4 regions of the Erwinia magellanica genome follow, and region 2 is predicted to be linked to each of the others. Evidence: predicted binding sites of a transcription regulator. Region 2 holds the regulator's gene; each other region holds the start of a gene.

Region 1 (4,915 bases), on a different contig from region 2:
GATTGCATCAGCCTGTTAAAGCAGGCCGGTCCGTTCTGTAGCCATGAACTGGATGACCCGGATTATAAAGTTGCTGCCGACAAGGGTTAATGCATAAAGCTGCCGTCAGTTTGGCCGATAGATATAAAAATCGTCGTATTGATTCGCATTTTTACAGAATGAACGGCTAAAGTTTATCTGTACGACGATTTTTACCCCTGACAGGACGCCCGCACCTTGGCAAGATGGCATGATACATAACTATAATTGCGTTCCTATTCATACAGTTAACGGCGAGCTTATTGCGCTGGATCTCACGCCGGGTGAACCAGAACGCACCGGCGAGAGATTGCAGTCAATAAAACAGGACCCGGAAGCGCATCTGCTCAATCAGCTTTTGACGATTGAGCATTACGCGGACTACTTTCAGCAGCACGGCCTGTTGTGCTGCCTGACGATCAATTTTCAGCTGGCGAAAGTGGTGACTCAGTCCACTTTTATTCAGCAAATTCTCAGCCATTTGCCCTTTGTTCGTCTGAAACTCTCCGAGGATTTCCCCAACCTTCACGATGGCCTTAATAACCCGCTGTTGCGCACGCTGATTGAACAGCTGAATATTCTGTGGCTGGATGATCTGGGAGCTGGCGACGCCAACCTCAACGCACTGCAATCAAAGATGTTCGAAGCGGTGAAGCTGGACCGCCAGTTTTTCCTGGATAACGTAGCCAAACCCTGGTTCAGCATTCTGATCGCCAATATCCGGCAGTACACCAACCGGGTTATTGTCGAAGGGGTGGGGAGTGAAATGCAGCTGAAGAAACTGGCCGACAGCAAAATCTGGGGCGTGCAGGGTTACTTTCTGCCGGTGCTGACGCTGAAAGAGCTGGAAGATCCTGGCCGATAACCGTTGCGCAGGCAGGGCAGGGAGTAGCCCGGTTTAACCTGGGCTAATACAGGGTAAATGTGGTGAATGTGTTGTCTGAAGTAATCAGGATAACATTTGTCTGTGGATCGCTATTTGGGCAGAAAGGTACTTCTCAGCCACGCTTAAACCTGACCCTTAAAGCTGTGCAGCCGGTTCATCGCTTTTAAACGGTCTTCTTTCAGCCAAACTTCCGTGCAGCGCGCGGCTTCATCAATGGCGCTGTCAATCAGCGTTTGTTCCGCTGCCTGAGGTTTACCCAGCACAAAGCCCACCACTTTATTGCGATCGCCAGGATGACCAATGCCGATGCGCAACCGATGGAAGTTAAGATTGTTCCCCAACCTGCTGATGATATCTTTCAGGCCGTTATGGCCGCCATGTCCGCCGCCCTGCTTAAATTTCGCCACGCCAGGCGGGAGATCCAGCTCATCGTGCGCCACGAGGATCTCTTCCGGTGCGATGCGATAAAAGGTCGCCATTGCGCCTACTGCTTTCCCGCTCAGATTCATAAACGTGGTCGGCACCAGTAACCTGACATCTTCGCCACCTATATTCAGCCGCGCGGTATAGCCATAAAATTTACTCTCTTCCTTTAATGCCTGATTGTGGCGCTGTGCCAGTAAATCAACGTACCAGGCACCTGCATTATGACGGGTGGCGGCGTATTCAGCGCCGGGATTAGCAAGGCCTACAATCAGTTTAATGCTGCTCACTTGTCTGTTTTCCTGAGGAGTGCGAAGGATCAGGCGCTAGTGTACTTTGCCGCGCCGAAGAACTCAAAATTGCAGATAATAATCTCTCTGAATAACAATAGTTCAGGTCGGTGATAATATGAATTCTATTAAAAAGCAGGGGCTTACGCGTAAAGTTTTGTCAAACTTTGTGCAGCAAATGTGATCTGACCCGCACCGCACTGTTCAGCTATTGCATAAACTTATGACATCTGAACAAGGCTGGTAACGGGAGAGCAACAATGAAACGTAAACATGCCAATCTGACCGGAAATGCACTGATGGTGCTGGGGCTGGTGGTAATGGTGGCGGGAGTGGGTTATTCCGTACTGAATCAGCTTCCTCAGCTCCAGTTACCGCAGTTTATGGTGCACGGCGCTATTTTCAGCATCTTTATTGGTGCACTGTTATGGCTGGTGGGCGCGAGCATGAGCGGGCGTGAAAAAGTGTGCGACCGTTACTACTGGGTTCGTCATTATGGCGATGAGCGATGCAGAAGATCGAACGGGAGCAGCCACCACTAATCTTAATGCCGCCGAACAACGCCTCTTTAATAAGAGGCGTTTTGCTTTTGAACGACAGTTACCTTTGTACAGCGAAACTCCAGCTCAGGGGCGGGTTGCGTTCAATGCTTCATCACTCTCCGGCTCGCCAGCCTCGGCCGGCTGAAAGCGTATCACCCGGTTCCGCCCCAGCGCTTTTGCCTGATACAGCGCTTCATCCGCAGCCACCATCAGCGGCGCAAGGGAATGAAAGCTCTCGTTACCGCTCGCTACGCCAATGCTCACGGTATAATGCACCCCTTCCGGCTGGGAGCATTCAACGGCATAGCGAATTTTTTCTGCACAAAGCACACCTTCCTCTTCGCTGAGCATAACAATGGCGGCAAATTCTTCCCCGCCCAGTCGGGCAAAGATGCTTCTGCCGGGTATCAGTTGCTTTACCTGTTCACAAAAATCAATTAATACCCGGTCGCCCTGATTGTGGCCAAACCGATCGTTAATGCTTTTGAAATAGTCGAGGTCGAACAGCATGATGGTCAGCGGCTGCGATGTTCTCTCACACTGACGACCCATCTTTTCGCCCAGTTCAAACAGCGCTCTGCGGTTCCAGATGCCGGTGAGAGGATCGAGCAGGGAGGCATTTTTATACTGGATCTGCGTTCGCTCGTTCACCATCGCCAGCATGGCGAAGGTCAGCCCAATCACCATCAGGATGGATTCCATAATCACGTACACCGAGAAGGTGGAGCCGCCAATCGCACCATGCAGCGGGCTGGTAATACCGCCGTCCATCACCCCTCTGACAACATGAAACAGCAGATGGATCCAGAGCAGTAGTTGCGCAGGCCAGTAGGTGACGGGGAGGGCAGCGCGTGAACGATGCAACTCCAGAATCATCCAGCCGGTATAAACCACGCAAAACACGCAGACGGCCAGAATACGGTAGCGCATGGAGTGATAAAACGTCGGAGAGAGGCAGAGCAGAACCCAGACCAACGGGCCGAGCGTCCAGAGCCATCCACAGGAGGCGCCCCGAAAAGAGCGGAAGGCCATCACCAGCAGGCTGTATGCCAGCATGACCAGCAGGTTCCCTACGGCAACGGGCAGGAATAAGTCTCCTTCGCTGCGCAGGCTGCTTAAAAATACCGCGACGATAGTGACGCTCAGCGACAGACACTGAAAGCCTAAGACGCGATTGTACTGCGACCCTTTCCAGGCGAATACCATAATGATGCAGAGGAAGAACAATACATAAAGCTCGCAAACGAAAAGAGTATAGACGTCGAGCGTCATGATAAGAATATTCCTGGAGGGTCGGTTCAGGCAAAATATCACTAATGATTACAAGCCAAAAGGGCTGGCAGGGTGCTTTGCGAAAATAAATAGTGCGGGGGTTATTTAAGTCAAATGGCGCAGTGGCAAAGGGGAGAAATAAAGGCTTGGGTTTTAAAGAGAGTTATCGACAGGCAAACCGGTGGCAGAGTGGAGAGCGGTAAAACTAAAAGCGGGACGGGCGAACCCGTCCCCCCATGGCTATCAATGCTCGAACATTGCAGAGATAGACTCTTCATTGCTGATGCGACGAATCGCTTCAGCCAGCATGCCTGACAGCGTCAGCGTACGGACGTTTGGCAGGGCTTTGATCTCTTCCGGCAGCGGAATGGTGTCGCAAACCACCACTTCGTCGATCACGGAATGGCGCAGGTTCTCTACGGCATTGCCAGAGAAAATCGGGTGAGTAGCGTAAGCGAATACACGCTTAGCACCACGCTCCTTCAGCGCCTCAGCGGCTTTGCACAGGGTACCACCAGTATCAATCATATCATCGACCAGCACGCAGTCACGGCCAGCAACATCACCGATGATATGCATCACCTGAGAGACGTTAGCACGTGGGCGGCGTTTATCGATAATCGCCATATCGGTGTCGTTCAACAGCTTAGCGATAGCGCGGGCGCGCACCACGCCGCCGATGTCCGGAGAGACCACAATCGGGTTCTCTAAACCAATCTGCAACATATCTTCCAGCAGGATTGGGCTACCAAATACGTTATCAACCGGGACGTCAAAGAAGCCCTGAATCTGTTCAGCATGCAGATCCACAGTCAGTACGCGATCGACACCTACGCTGGAAAGGAAGTCAGCAACCACTTTGGCCGTAATAGGTACACGAGCGGAACGTACGCGACGATCCTGACGGGCGTAGCCAAAATAGGGGATGACGGCAGTAATACGGCCAGCGGATGCACGGCGTAGGGCATCTACCATTACAACCAGTTCCATCAGGTTGTCATTGGTAGGGGCACAGGTGGACTGGATGATGAAAATATCACCACCGCGTACATTTTCGTTAATTTGTACGCTTACTTCGCCATCACTAAAACGACCGACGGCGGCATCGCCCAGGCTGGTGTAAAGGCGGTTGGCAATACGTTGTGCTAGTTCGGGTGTGGCGTTACCAGCAAAAAGCTTCATATCAGGCACGAGAAGAACCTCAGGCTTTGCGTCCAGAGAATGAACATCATCGTTAGCGGCACTGGGCGGAATACCGTAACGACTGTTTCATACGGGTATAGTCATCTACGTGCAACATCAGGAACGGGGCGATGCTGTCACGGTCACTCTAATAGCTCTGCAAGGCGGCGGTGCAGCGGCGAAACGTTAACGCCTCGCGCAACAAAGCTCTGCCACTCTTTCGGAGCCAGCTCAAACACCTTACGGGCAGCAGACTCAGTGTCGAATTCAGCAAACACACAAGCGCCGGTCCCGGTCAGGCG
Region 2 (4,915 bases):
TCCACGATAAACTGGCTGTGTGTTACCCAAAGCTTCATATCTGAAAGATAGCGAGAATCGAACCCTGGCTCCTGCATCGCCTGATTCAGCGAGTTAAACAGGGCGTTATGCGCCTGATTCACCCGCATACGTTGCCAGGCAAGCTTCTCAGGTGACTGCTCGTTGCCCAGCAGCAACTGTAATGCATCCTGATAGGTACCAAGCGCATCGTGCGCATTCTGCCGCAGCAGGCCGCTTTGCCACTGCGGCCAGAGCCAGATCATGCCGCCGAAAGCGATCAGGCAGCCCATCAGCGTATCAAGCAGGCGGGGCAGCAGGAAGTCCGCGCCGTTAAGTGACAGCAGCTGAAGGGACCAGACCGCGGTCACCGTGAAGCCAATCATTGCGAAGCCGTAGAATTTACGGATAAACAGATAGCTGATAAGCGTAATCGCCAGCATCACCAGCAGCACCACCGATTCTGGCGCATGAAGGCGCAGCGTGATGGCGGCGATAATCAGTCCCGCCAGGGTGCCCAGCGCACGGTGCTGGATCCGCACGCGGGTTGCGCTGTAGCCGTTCTGGCTGACAAACATCACCGTCATCAGGATCCAGTAAGGCTTCGGCAAATTAAAGAACAGCGCCAGCGAGCTGGCAAAAGTCAGCATCACGGCAAAGCGGGAGGCAGTGCGCAGCGCGGCTGATTTCAGCGACAGATAGCTTCTGATAGCGGGTAACAAGGGCAGACGACGCTGGCGGTCAGCCATCAAATCCCGCTGATACAGAGGCCGCTGGGTACGTAAAACCCTGGCGATACGGCTGAAATGATAATAACAAAAGGTGCCCACCGGATTGTCCGGGTGCTGGCGGGAGATCTTCTCCAGCGCCTGTAGCTGCTTATCCATCGTGAAGCGTTCAGGCAGCTTGTGATAAAGAATATCGTCAGCCAGTACGCGAAGCCGGGCGGCGATGGTTTGCGCATTCCAGCGGATCACCGCTTCAGCATGGCTCTGCTCTACCAGCTTCTGAACCTCTTCGGGCTGATGCAGGCTGACCGAAATATGTTCCTGCAAATCCAGCGCCACCTGGAACGCTCTGGTCAGGCGTTTGTGATGGTTATAGCGGGTGGCAGAGAGCATATGCATCTGCTGGTAGCAGGTAGTGATCAGATCGACAGCTTTCTGCTGCCGGGCCAGCAGTGGTGGCAGCGCCTTTTCAGGATCTGTCAGCTGGGTCAGCAGGGAATATTTGGCTTCGCAGTAGCCCGCCAGCTCGCGGTAGAGCAGGCTGAGCGTCTCCCGCATCGGCTGCTCTTTCCACAGCCAGAACCAGAACCAGTTAAAAAGGCCATACCAGATGGTGCCCAGCACGTAGAGCATTGGCGGTTCCCATATTGGCATCCGGCCAGCCAGGCTGAGGGTGAAAATAGCGGCAATCAGCGAGCCGGGCAGCAGTCGGCCATGCAGCGGGCTGATCTCACCGGTTATGCCCAGCAGCATCGTCATGGTGAAGAGAATAGCGGGTAAAGGCACCGCATGTCCGCCCAGATACTGGATCAGGAAGCTGCTGAAGGCGAACAGGCTTCCGCCGATGATCAGGCGTTTGAAGAAGCGTTTGTGAGGAGTATCAAGACCAGCGATGTTGCAACAGGCAGGCACTAAAGAGAAAAGCAGGCCCCGTTGCAGGTCACCCAGCAGCCAGCCGACAGCCACCGGTAAGCAGAGCACCAGCGTCTGGCGCAGCGCGTAGTTCACTTCAGGGTGATAGATCAGTCGACGCCACATCACTCCGTACCAAATAAAAAGGCGCAACAAGAGCTGTTGCGCCGTGGATCAGAGCCGATCAGCGTGTGCCGTAGACAACGATGGTTTTACCATGTGCTGAGATCAGGTTCTGATCTTCCAGCATTTTCAGAATACGGCCTACGGTTTCGCGTGAGCAGCCAACAATCTGCCCAATCTCCTGACGGGTGATTTTGATCTGCATCCCGTCCGGGTGGGTCATGGCGTCGGGTTGCTTCGCCAGGTTGAGCAGGGTCTGCGCAATGCGACCTGTGACATCAAGGAAAGCTAAATTGCCCACTTTCTCTGAGGTAACCTGAAGTCGACTCGCCATCTGTGCCGAGAGGCGCATCAGAATGTCAGGGTTGACCTGAATAAGCTGACGGAATTTTTTATAAGAGATTTCAGCCACTTCACAGGCTGTTTTCGCACGTACCCACGCGCTACGCTCCTGACCTTCTTCAAACAGGCCAAGTTCGCCAATGAAGTCACCCTGGTTGAGGTAAGAGAGGATCATCTCTTTGCCTTCTTCATCCTTGATAAGCACCGCTACTGCGCCTTTGACGATGTAGTAGAGGGTTTCTGCCTTTTCACCCTGATGAATCAGCGTGCTCTTGGATGGATACTTATGAATATGGCAATGTGACAGGAACCATTCAAGTGTCGGGTCTGTTTGCGGTTTGCCGAGAACCATTCGCTGTTATCCTCTGTTGTCATCGTGCCTAAATACAGGGGCAGAGTTCCCTGTCAGGCGTTGAAATAATCAAGCGTTTCCCATCAGGAAATGTATTCGGGCCTCTGTGAAAAGCCTGGCTCGTTATGTTGTCTTGTTTCGTCGTGCCTGTAGAGTACTGACGAAAATATTACAGCTTTGTTTGTAGCACAGCTTTCAGTGAGTGTCTTCTGTTGTCTCGCTTCAGCATAGTGTGAAAACTGCCACATTGCCGTTTTTCAGGCTAAAGCGTAATCTGATGTTAACTAAATGAATTAGAGGAACTTGTTATGCAGGCTCGGGTCAAGTGGGTTGAAGGGTTAACGTTTTTGGGAGAATCCTCATCGGGACACCAGGTATTGATGGATGGAAACGCCGGGGATAAAGCGCCAAGTCCTATGGAAATGGTGCTGATGGCTGCGGGTGGATGCAGCGCCATCGACGTGGTCTCTATTCTGCAAAAGGGCCGTCATAACGTAAAGGATTGCGAGGTGAAGCTCACCTCAGAGCGGCGCGAAGAGGCTCCCCGCCTCTTCACCCATATTAATCTGCACTTTATTATCAGCGGCGTCGGGCTGAGTGACAAAGCCGTCTCGCGCGCTGTCGATCTTTCGGCAGAGAAGTATTGCTCTGTGGCGCTGATGCTGGGTAAAGGGGTTAATATGACCCACAGCTATGAAGTGATCGAATTACAGGAAAAGTAGATCGCTGAGCAGGGGAGTAACGTCTGTTTACCGGGGCGTTACTCAATTTTCTTGCCCTGAATCAGACGTTTAACCAACGGCCCCATAATCAGCTCCATTGCCAGCCCCATTTTCCCGCCCGGCACCACCAGCGTATTGATATGCGAGATAAAGGATCCCTGTAGCATCGACAACAGGTAGGGGAAGTCAATATCTTCCAGCGCCTGGAAGTGGATCACCACAAAGCTTTCATCCAGCGAAGGGATAGCCCTGGCTGCAAAGGGATTGGAGGTATCCACCGTCGGCACACGCTGGAAGTTAATGTGTGTGCGCGAAAACTGCGGCGTAATGAAGTTAATGTAATCCTCCATTGAGCGCACCACTGAATCCATTACCGCTTCACGCGAATGGCCGCGTTCGCTGGTGTCACGCACCAGCTTCTGGATCCACTCCAGGTTAACGATAGGCACCACGCCTACCAGCAGATCGACATGGGCAGCCACGTTATTCTGTGGGGTCACCACGCCACCGTGCAACCCTTCATAAAACAGCACGTCGGTAGGTTCGGGCAGCGGCTGCCAGGGTGTAAAGGTGCCCGGCACCTGATTCCACGGCACCGCTTCATCATAGGTATGCAGATACTTGCGGGATTTACCGCTGCCGGTGCGGCCATACTCGGTAAAAGTTTGTTCCAGCAGCGCAAAGTCGTTGGCTTCCGGGCCAAAATAGCTGATATGGCGGCCCATATCGCGCGCCTTGCGGATCGCCATATCCATTTCAGGGCGGGTATAGCGGTGAAAGCTGTCCCCTTCCACTTCGGCGGCATGCAGGCCAAGCTGCTGAAAAATCTTTCTGAAGGCCAGGCTGGTGGTGGTGGTTCCCGCCCCGCTGGATCCCGTTACGGCAATCACCGGATGTTTGGCTGACATGCATATACCTCCCTGAGAAAAGTCGCTTCGCATTGGTACCATGTTTCAGGCATGGGTGTCATCTCTGCCTGTTAACCTGTCACCTGACCGCGCGGCATAATATTGACGGTCTCGTGCAGCTCAGACCAGACCAGCACCGCTTCGCCGCTGGTTAACTGGCGGCGAACATCCTCAACCTTCTGTTCCAGCGAGCGTTCCTGTTCGCCGTAGTCGGTACCTTCTCGCAGGACAAAAGATTCAATCAGGTTGTCCAGGGTCTCACTGTCTAAGTCCTTCCAGGGAATTATCACGTTAATTGTCCAGCCAGGTTGAAAGCCATTGCGGAATGCGTTGTTCAAGCCACATCTGGGGCTTGCGCAGGGTGCCACCGACAAACCCCACGTGCCCGCCATAGTCTGTCAGCTGGTAGGTGACAGCGGAAGGCAGCAAATGGGCGGCGGGGATCACCTCATGGGTCATAAAGGGATCGTCTTTAGCATGGATGATCAGTAACGGTTTCTCCACTCTGGGCAGTAAAGGCATTGCGCTACAGCGGCGATAATAGTCGGTGGCGTCCAGAAAACCGTGGGCACGAGCGGTGATCGCATCATCAAAATCGCGCAACTTTTTCAGCGCCCTGAGTCCCTTCAGCTCAAGGGGCAATGTGCCCGGCCAGGCGAGCAGCTTGCGCTCTGCATTCTGCTTAAGAAGAGAGAGCAGATAGCGCTGATAGAAGCGGGAAACTCCCTGCTCCAGCTTCAGGCTGCAAGGTTCCAGCATTAACGGGGCAGAGACCACCACGCCCGCGTCCAGCGCGCAGGCTGCTCCCTGTTCGCCCATCAGGCAGGCCAG
Region 3 (4,915 bases), on a different contig from region 2:
TGCAGCATGGATCATGGCCAGCGGACGCTGGCTGTCGGCCACGTCGCCCAGCTGCGCCATCTCGCTTAAGCCAACGCTGTAGTCGATCTGGTCACTGGCCTGACGGCGACCGCCGCCCATCGACACCACTGCCATTCCTAATGCCCGCGTATCCATGGCGCTGATAATGCCTGGTTTTTCGGCATAGAGCGCTTTGCTGAGCATCGGCGCAGGCAGGTAGCGATCCATGTTTTCAATAAAATCAGCCGGGCCTTTCTGCGCAGCCACCATCTTCGCGAAACATTCTGCGGCTTTGCCGTTGTCCAGCACTGCCTGAAGTTTGCGGGTGGCTTCCGCCGTGTCGGTTGCCAGCCCGCCGGAAACCAGCATCTCTGCACTCAGAGCCAGCGTGACCTCCAGCAGACGTGGGTTGCGGTATTTCCCGGTCAGGAAGTTAACCGCTTCACGCACTTCCAGCGCGTTACCGGCCGTGGAGGCGAGCACCTGGTTCATATCGGTCAGCAGGGCAGTCGTTTTGCAGCCCGCGCCGTTTGCCACGCCAACAATGGATTGAGCCAGCAGCTCAGACTGCTCAAAGGTCGGCATAAAGGCGCCCGAGCCAACTTTGACATCCATCACCAGCGCATCCAGCCCTTCCGCCAGCTTTTTCGCCAGAATAGAAGCGGTAATAAGCGGGATGGAGTCCACCGTTGCGGTGATATCACGGGTAGCGTAAAAACGCTTATCGGCAGGGGCCAGCGAGTTAGTCTGACCAATAATCGCTACGCCCACCTCTTTGATGATCCGTCGGAAGGTTGCATCATCAGGGAAAATATCAAATCCGGGGATCGCTTCCAGCTTATCCAGCGTGCCGCCGGTATGGCCCAGCCCGCGGCCTGAAATCATCGGCACGTAGCCGCCACAGGCAGCCACCATCGGCCCCAGCATCAGCGAAGTCACATCGCCCACGCCACCGGTGGAGTGTTTGTCCACCACCGGACCATTCAGGTTAAGCGCCTGCCAGTTGAGTACCGAGCCGGAATCACGCATGGCCATGGTCAGCGCCACCCGCTCCTGCAATGACATATCGTGGAAATAGATGGTCATCGCCAGCGCAGCGATTTGCCCTTCGGAAACGGTATTATCACGTACGCCGTTGATGAAGAAACGGATCTCTTCTTCACTCAGCGCCTGGCCGTCTCTTTTTTTACGAATGATTTCTTGTGGCAGGAACACGTTGCCCCCTGGGGTTTATCTTTGATGAGGACGGCAGATCTGCCGCCCCGATGCCAGTTACAAGGGCGAAAAGCTCGCCCTGCACTCAGTAAGCTGAATCACTTTTTGCGCCGCTATGGCCGGCGGCTGTCAGCAGGCTGGCTAACAGGCTGGAAGCACCAAAGCGGAAATGACGCGCATCAGCCCAGTCGCTACCCAGAATGTCATCGGCCAGCTTCAGGTAAATAGCCGCATCTTCGGCCGTGCGAACGCCACCGGCAGGTTTAAAGCCAACCTGATGCTTGACGCCCATTTCAGCAATGACGTTCAGCATGATCTCAGCGACTTCTGGTGTGGCGTTAACCGGCACTTTCCCCGTTGAGGTCTTGATAAAATCGGCACCCGCTTTGATGGCAATTTCGGACGCTTTGCGGATCAGTTCAGGATCTTTTAACTCGCCGGTTTCAATAATCACTTTCAGCAGAACGTCTGAATCTTCGCAGGCCTCTTTGCAGGCGCTGACGATGTCATAACCAATATCTTCATTGCCGGCCATTAAGGCACGATAAGGGAACACCACATCCACCTCATCAGCGCCATAAGCGATGGCGGCATGGGTTTCTGCCAGCGCAATGACTTTATCGTCGTTACCGTGCGGGAAGTTAGTCACGGTGGCGATGCGGATATCTGGCGTGCCCTGCTCACGCAGCGTTTTGCGCGCAATCGGGATAAAGCGTGGATAGATGCAGATTGCCGCGGTATTACCCGCCGGGGATTTAGCCTGATGGCACAGAGCGATCACTTTCTCATCGGTGTCATCGTCATTCAGGGTGGTTAAATCCATGAGTTTAAGCGCGCGTACGGCTGCTGCGGTGACGTCGGTCATAGTCTTCTCCAGGCATTGTTCAGGCGGCTTGCCCGTTTCGCGCAAGCGAAAGCCGGGGTCCTTGCCGCCAGCGCCCGTTTACCGGGCTGGAATGTTAAAATAGTAACGGAAAAGGCACTCCCCTTCCGTGATGAAATTCACGATCTAAGGAAATAACACTGCAAGAACAACCCTTTTAATGTGATTTATATCACACAAAATTCGCCATCTTTGCCCCTCCGGCCCCCTGATCCGTCTGAAAAACAGGCTGAATCGTGGTTTTATCGGGGAATGTTATAATAATAACATTTTTAGCGCAGAGTGGCAGAGGCAAATGTTACCTCGCAGAGCCGGCCTGTCAGCCAGTCTGAATAAAGAGTTTAGCTATTCAGAGATTAAAAAGGGTGCGGGTGTTCTCACGGAGGGTTTCAGCAATCTCCTGCGGAGACTCTTCCCGCAGTTCACAGAGGCTTTGCCAGACGTTTTTTACGCGCTCGGGGCGGTTCGCTTCCCCCTGAAAGCCCTGTAGCGGCATATCGGGCGAATCCGTTTCCAGCAGTAAGGAAGAGAGAGGAAGTCGGGCAATGGTATTGCGGGTTTTACTGGCGCGTTGGTAGGTAATAGTGCCGCCCACACCGATGGCGTATCCCGCACGGATAAACGCCAGCGCCTGCTGTTCGCTGCCCGCAAAACCATGTACCACGCCGCGACGCGGCAGCGCCAGGCGCTTGAGATGCTGCGCTAATTTGTCATGCGTCCGGCGGGAATGGAGGATCACCGGCAGGTCATAGCGTTTTGCCAGCCGTAGCTGGGCATCCAGCAGCTGCTCCTGCCTGTCGAACTGAGGATCTTCAATAAAGAGATCCAGGCCAATTTCGCCGATCGCCACCAGCTTTTCCGGCTTCTGCTTTAGCCAACTTTCAAGCTGCTCAAGGTGCGACTCATGATGTTGGGCAATCGCCATGGGATGCGTGCCCAGCGCGGCGTAGAGGGGCTGCCAGCGTTCCGCCAGCGCCATCACGCCGGCAAACCGGTCTGCTGAGACGCCAACCACAATGATTTTCTCCACGCCCGCGGCGGAAGCGAGCTTCAGGCTCTCCTCTTCACGCCCGCAAAATGGGTCGAAATCAAAATGACAGTGCGTATCCACAAATCCTGGAGTCATGCCAGCGAACCCTCATCATAATCAGCATCGTTTCCCGCCAGCGGATCCAGAATCACGCCATCACGCACCGGCTCATTCGCCACCGGTGCCGGGGGGATCACCGGCTGCTGGCTGGTCAGCGTAGTGTTCTCATTCAGCCATTGACCCAGTGTAGCCAGGAAATAACGCCCGCAGCGGCGACCCAGATGATAATCCTGGTTCAGCGACGCCACGCGGCTGCCCAGCGCCATGCTGGCGAGCGCATGCGGCGGGAAGATCTCAATGATATTCAGCTTACCCGGAGGATTATCAATAAACTCCTGCGTGGCCCGATAGCTCTCTTCATGCAGATGCATGATATTCACCAGCGGCTGTAGCGCGCTATCGGTAAGCCAGCGTTCAATACGCTTCAGCCACTGCGGCGTGTAGGTCATCTGTGACGGCACGGTACGAATAACCACGATGGTTTCGGCCCCCCGGCGTGCCGCTTCCCGTACCGGAATGGCGTCGCTGATACCGCCATCCAGGTAGCTGATCCCTTCCAGGTCCACGCCAGGACGGTAAAGCCCAGGGATAGCGCTGGAAGCCTTGATGATATTCAGCCAGTTCGCCGCTGTCGGGGCAAAATAGCCTGGCGAATAGTCATCGCTGCGGCAGGCGCACATATAAAATTCCCGGCCGGAAGAGAACATCTTCTCCGCTGCCTCCATCGCCAGCGGAAACTCCTGCGCGGTGACATCCACCAGCCAGTCAAGATCGATCAAGTGGCCGCCCCGCACAAAACGCAGCGGATCAAAAAAGAGTTTACTGGTGGTATAGCGCGTAATGACCCGGCGGGCGTAACCCGGCTGACCGCAGACATAGGCTGATAAGTTTTGTGCACCCGCAGAGGTGCCCAGCATCAGGTCGAAGGGGTTGAAGTTAGCCCGCTGAAACTCGTCCAGCACGCCAGCGGTGAAAATACCGCGCTGCCCACCGCCTTCGCACACCAGGGCGAGTTTACCCGGACGAAAAGGCGTTAACGCCAGCGGCTCGATGTTGCCGAGGGTAACAGGGATGCGTCTGCCCAAAGTCGGTATCCTGATGAAGGGGGAATAAGGTGAGGATACAGGGGAAAGAGAGGAAGCGTTTGCCGTAATTTGCGGTTAAACCCTTTTTGCCTTAAAACGCCAGAGGCCAGTCAGTGACTGGCCTCTGTTGTTGCTGCTTTTATTCTCGGGTCTATAACTTCTTGCGGCCGGTGAACAGGCTGATCAGGAAGATAATGATACCGACAACAAAGACGATTTTAGCTGCCCATGCGGCTGTACCAGCAAGACCACCAAAACCTAACGCTGCTGCAATGAGCGCGATAATCAGAAAAATAATGCCCCAACGAAACATAAGCTTCTCCTTACCCTATTGTAGAAATCTTGCTGTCTGATTTATTAAATCCGCCTTGTCCGGCGTGACTCGATTATTGTCTTCAACACTATCGATATCGACACAGGCCGCCCGGGGCGGCCCGTCTCAATTTTATGACTTCACAGTCAGATCGTTTTTAACGCTTTTCACGCCATCAATGGCTTTGGCAATCCCTTCGGCACGTTCAGACTGTGCCTGACTTTTCACCGTTCCGGAGAGCTGAACCACACCATTGGTGGTTTCCACTTTCACATTACGTGACGGAACGATGTCGTCTGCTAATAGTTTAGCTTTAATTTCGCTGGTCG
Region 4 (4,915 bases), on a different contig from region 2:
TCGGTAAGGGGTATGTCAGCACTGCCGCAGAGAATGGACCGCGCCATTCGGTGCTGTCACCGGATAATCGCTATCTCTACAACATTGGCGAGATGGGCGGCATCATCACGCAGTTCCGTCGTGAAGCGAGCGGCGAACTGGTAAAAGTGGCGGAGATCCCCAATGCCGTGGCTGAAAAATACAAACTGGAACATGGAAAAGAGCGTCCAGCGGACTACAGCGACACCACGCCGCGTATCTGGGCAGCCGATATTCGCATGACGCCGGATGGGCGTTTTCTTTATGTCAGCGAGCGGACCAGCAGCACCGTTACCGGTTATCGGGTTAACAAGGAGGACGGCAAACTCACGCTGATTGACAGCTGGCAGGTTGAAAAACAGCCGCGCGGCATAGCGATTTCCGCTGACAGTCGCTGGCTGATTGCCAGCGGTGAGAAGAGTGCGGTTACCGGCAGCTATGAAATTAATGCTAAAACCGGGGCGCTTAAGCGGGTGGGCGAAGCACCTGCCGGAGGTGATGCGAATTGGGTCACCGTGGTGACCTATTAAGTTCACCCTGTAAGAAGCCACCCGAAAGGCCGCTATTCATGGCGGCCTTTTAACTGCTCTGCGCGGATGTTGCAAGGTCGTATCGGGAAGGGCATCAATAGCAAGGGTAAACAAAACCTTGCCAGAATTAACGGACTGACCAGGAATATCCCGCTGAATCCTGCGGCTGCGGTTACTGTTATTCGTGGGGAAGGGGATGTTGAAAGGCTTTAAACGTTACTTCTTATACACTTCCTTGTGGCGATTTCATCTCTTATTGATCGCTCCAATCCCTGAGGCTGATTTAAATACCTGACTACGCTTTGACACAGGATTGATCCGGGCTTGCTGGGCGGCTTATGTGATTGCATATAAAAATTATGCTCTCTTAACCTCAAAAACGCGCCCAGCCACTTCCGGCTAACCGGAAGCCAGTTAACGCTTACGCATATCCGGAATGATCAGATCGCCGCGCAACACGGATGATCCCAGCATATTTTGGGTTTTTGTCGTCAGCCAGTTAACAATCCTGGAAGCCATGGCATCCATTGAGTATTCAATAGCGGGAATGGTAGGGATACCGGGCAACTGGAGGGAGCCTGCCAGGCTGAATACCATGATGTCGGCGGGGACGGATTTATTAAATGCCTGCAACTGGGCAATCACGTTCTGCGCTTCTTGTTCATTAGCCACCAGAAGGGCGTTGAAATTACGGGTACTGGCATTGTTCAGCAGCATCTGAATGGCTACAGAAGAAGATACCGAATCCATAATAACCAGATTGCGGTTGAAGGGCAGAAAATTCGTTTCCAGCGCAAGTTTATAGCCAAAGAGTACCGGCTCGGCGGCGCCGCCTGCTTCAGGATAGATCAACGCGATTTGGCGTTTGCCCTGGTTAATCAAATAATTACAGGCCGTCTCAGCGGCAAAGGAGTGATCAAACTGAATGCTGTTTGGCCCTTCAGCTTCCACGCAATCCACCAAAACCACATTCTCATCTGCAATGTTCAGAGGAAAGCGGGCGCCAATAATCAGCACGTCATCGCACAGACCGCAGCTGAGTTCATCCAGCGCATTCATAATCTCTGACTGGCTATTCGCAAAGCGCAACAGCAGATGTTTTTGATGCTGGCTTAACTGCTTCTCCAGCGCGTAAAGATAGGCGGTGGTCTGGTTGATATTTTCCTGGGCGCAGATAACGCCGATGCAGTTAGTGGTCTGACTGAACAGGGATTGTGCGATCACATTAGGTCGATATTTCAGTTCATCGGCCGCTTTCAGTACGGCAAGACGACTGGCTTCCTTAACGCCGCGCGAACCACTCAACACCCGTGAAACTGTGGCTTTTGACACCCCAGCCAAACGTGATACATCGTTGATAGTAGACATCTTTCTCCCGTGGACCCTGCGTATTACTTTTCAATATGAATGCAAACGTTAGCGCATTTATTCACCGCATAAAGTATAGCCATTTCCCTTTCGCATGGAAACTCATTTTCCATTTGGATATTTCAGCTATCCAATTTGCCCGAAATTATGTGACGCAAATCGGATAAAGAACCCCCTTAAACCCCAGATATTGATAAGTATCACAGTTCTTATCTTCATTGATGGAAACCGGTTTCCATATGATATCCAATCATCGCCACACTAAAGCGTGAAACCCTGAGGATGGAATGGCGATGTACAAAATAATGTTGTGTTGCTCGGCAGGGATGTCCACCAGCCTGCTGGTGCGAAAAATGGCAGAAGTTGCTACAGAAAGAGGCTTAGAGGTTGAAATTAATGCCTTTGGCATCGCGGAATTTGATGAACAGTTCCCGCGTTATCAGGTGGTGCTCCTTGGGCCACAGGTAAAATACATGCTGAAAACATTGTCAGAAAAAGCGGCCACCCAGGGCATTCCCGTTCAGCCTATCGAGATGATGGACTACGGCATGCAACGCGGTGACAAGGTTTTAGACTACGCTCTGTCGCTCATTGAAGCGGCTAACTAAAAAGGTGCGCTTATGAGTTCGTTATATCAATCCATGATTGCGGTCATTGAGCAATCCATCACGCCGTTAGCGGGTCGTCTTGGGCAACAGAAGTACGTCATTGCGATCCGTGACGGCTTTACCGCCGCGCTGCCCTTTATGATTATCGGCTCTTTCATGCTGGTATTTATTTTCCCGCCTTTCTCTGAAACCACCACCAATGGCTTTGCCCGAGCCTGGCTGGATTTCTCTACCACCTATCGCGATCAACTGATGCTGCCGTTTAATCTGAGCATGGGCGTGATGACATTTTTTATCTCGGTTGGTATTGGCGCGAGTCTGGGGCGGCAATTTTCGCTCGATCCTGTGATGTCAGGTTTGCTGGCATTTATGGCCTTCCTGCTGGTTGCCGCGCCCTACAGTGATGGCACCATTTCCACGGAATATCTCTCCGGGCAGGGGATTTTTACCGCGCTGATCACCTCCATCTATACGACGCGCATCTACGCCTGGCTCAAGCAAAACAACATCACCATTCGTTTACCCAAAGAGGTGCCAACCGGTGTTGCCCGTTCGTTTGAGATCCTGATCCCTGTCGTGGTGATTATTGGTACGCTGCATCCGCTTAACTTATTTATTGAAGCCAAAACCGGCATGATTATTCCGCAGGCCATTATGCATCTGCTGGCGCCGCTGGTTTCTGCCTCCGATTCTCTGCCCGCGATCCTGCTCTCTGTGCTGCTGTGTCAAATATTCTGGTTCGCCGGTATTCACGGCGCGCTGATTGTCACCGGCATCATGAATCCTTTCTGGATGGCTAACTTATCCGCCAACCAGGCGGCTCTGGCGGCGGGCAGCGCACTACCGCACATCTATCTGCAAGGCTTCTGGGATCACTTTCTGCTTATTGGCGGTGTGGGATCTACACTGCCGCTGGCTTTCCTGTTACTGCGCAGCCGCGCCGTCCATCTGCGCACCATCGGCAAAATGGGCGTGGTACCGAGCTTCTTTAACATCAATGAACCGATCCTGTTCGGCGCACCGATTATCATGAACCCGATCCTGTTTATCCCGTTCGTCTGTGTCCCGATGATCAACGCCGTACTGGCTTACACGGCGACCAAAATGGGCTGGCTGGCACAAGTAGTGTCGCTCACGCCATGGACAACGCCAGCCCCGATTGGCGCGTCGTGGGCAGCAAACTGGGCGATCAGTCCGGTGGTGATGTGTCTGATTTGCATGGTGCTCTCAGCCCTGATGTACCTGCCTTTCCTGCGTGCTTACGAACGTTCACTGTTGAAAACAGAAGAGCAGAAAGCGCAAAGCAGTAGCCCCCTTGCTGAAACGATTGGCACCAACTAATCACTCTGGAGAGTAAAGCGATGAAATATACATTTCCCGAGAATTTCTGGTGGGGCAGTGCCAGTTCTGCCTTGCAGACCGAAGGCGACAGCCTGGCGGGAGGCAAAAGTGCCACCATCTGGGATGTCTGGTATCAGCAGCAGCCCTGGCGCTTTCATCAAAACATCGGTCCGGCCAGGACCTCAACCTTTGTTCAACACTGGCAACAAGACATTTCGTTGCTCAAAAAGCTTAACCACAACAGCTTTCGTACCTCGCTGAGCTGGTCCCGCCTGATCCCGGACGGCACGGGTGAGGTGAACCCTGAAGCGGTCACCTTCTACAACAACGTGATTGATGAACTGCTGGCGCAGGGCATAAAACCTTTTATCACGCTCTTTCACTTTGATATGCCGATGGTGATGCAGGAAAAAGGCGGATGGGAAAACCGGGAAGTCGTTGCTGCATTCAGTCGTTATGCACAAATCTGTTTTGAGCTTTTCGGCGATCGGGTAGGGCATTGGTTCACCTTTAATGAGCCGATTGTACCGGTTGAAGGTGGCTATCTTTATGATTTCCACTATCCCAACGTCGTCAACTTTAAACGAGCGGCAACCGTGGCTTATCACACCGTTCTGGCCCATGCGTCGGCGGTAAAGGCCTATCGGGCTGGGCACTACAACGGCGAGATTGGCATCGTTCTGAACCTTACGCCCTCATATCCACGTTCGCAGCATCCGGCAGATATCACCGCCGCCCATCATGCTGACCTGTTGTTCAACCGCAGCTTCCTTGACCCGGTATTGCGCGGCGAATATCCCGCCGATCTGGTGGGGCTGCTCCGTCAGTACGATCAGCTTCCTGCTTCGCTTCCGGGCGATAGTGAACTGATAGCAGAAGGGAAAATCGATCTGCTGGGTGTGAACTACTACCAACCACGCCGGGTAAAATGTCGTGACAGTGCGGTAAACCCCGCCTCACCCTTTATGCCCGAGTGGTTTTTTGAAAACTATGAAATGCCGGGCCGGAAAATGAACCCCTATCGTGGCTGGGAAATTTACGAACCTGGTA

The links. The regulator CRP, encoded in region 2, controls carbon source genes, mostly activating them, when cyclic AMP is high. The targets are predictions, from matches to a motif close to ATGTGANNNNNNTCACAT.
Region 1: the regulator CRP is predicted to act here: its motif matches at 1,796-1,813, upstream of pth (aminoacyl-tRNA hydrolase).
Region 3: the regulator CRP is predicted to act here: its motif matches at 2,259-2,276, upstream of deoC (deoxyribose-phosphate aldolase).
Region 4: the regulator CRP is predicted to act here: its motif matches at 2,064-2,081, upstream of AAH450_RS02795 (PTS sugar transporter subunit IIB).

The regions. Positions count from the first base shown of each region.
Region 1 covers NZ_JBCHVC010000001.1:791,049-795,963, forward strand. The annotation lists gene AAH450_RS03630 (SulP family inorganic anion transporter) at 1-90, shown strand, start outside; gene AAH450_RS03635 (EAL domain-containing protein) at 230-883, shown strand; gene pth (aminoacyl-tRNA hydrolase) at 1,027-1,617, opposite strand; gene ychH (stress-induced protein YchH) at 1,878-2,159, shown strand; gene AAH450_RS03650 (GGDEF domain-containing protein) at 2,244-3,431, opposite strand; gene prs (ribose-phosphate diphosphokinase) at 3,675-4,622, opposite strand; gene ispE (4-(cytidine 5'-diphospho)-2-C-methyl-D-erythritol kinase) at 4,757-4,915, opposite strand, start outside.
Region 2 covers NZ_JBCHVC010000004.1:49,919-54,833, reverse strand. The annotation lists gene AAH450_RS14770 (YccS/YhfK family putative transporter) at 1-1,763, opposite strand, end outside; gene crp (cAMP-activated global transcriptional regulator CRP) at 1,822-2,454, opposite strand; gene AAH450_RS14760 (OsmC family protein) at 2,763-3,176, shown strand; gene AAH450_RS14755 (phosphoribulokinase) at 3,215-4,084, opposite strand; gene AAH450_RS14750 (YheU family protein) at 4,156-4,374, opposite strand; gene AAH450_RS14745 (hydrolase) at 4,376-4,915, opposite strand, start outside.
Region 3 covers NZ_JBCHVC010000003.1:236,513-241,427, forward strand. The annotation lists gene deoA (thymidine phosphorylase) at 1-1,215, opposite strand, end outside; gene deoC (deoxyribose-phosphate aldolase) at 1,301-2,080, opposite strand; gene AAH450_RS12755 (TatD family hydrolase) at 2,448-3,224, opposite strand; gene AAH450_RS12760 (patatin-like phospholipase family protein) at 3,221-4,273, opposite strand; gene AAH450_RS12765 (DUF1328 domain-containing protein) at 4,425-4,586, opposite strand; gene osmY (molecular chaperone OsmY) at 4,719-4,915, opposite strand, start outside.
Region 4 covers NZ_JBCHVC010000001.1:616,939-621,853, forward strand. The annotation lists gene AAH450_RS02785 (lactonase family protein) at 1-548, shown strand, start outside; gene AAH450_RS02790 (LacI family DNA-binding transcriptional regulator) at 963-1,916, opposite strand; gene AAH450_RS02795 (PTS sugar transporter subunit IIB) at 2,210-2,524, shown strand; gene AAH450_RS02800 (PTS sugar transporter subunit IIC) at 2,537-3,865, shown strand; gene AAH450_RS02805 (glycoside hydrolase family 1 protein) at 3,886-4,915, shown strand, end outside.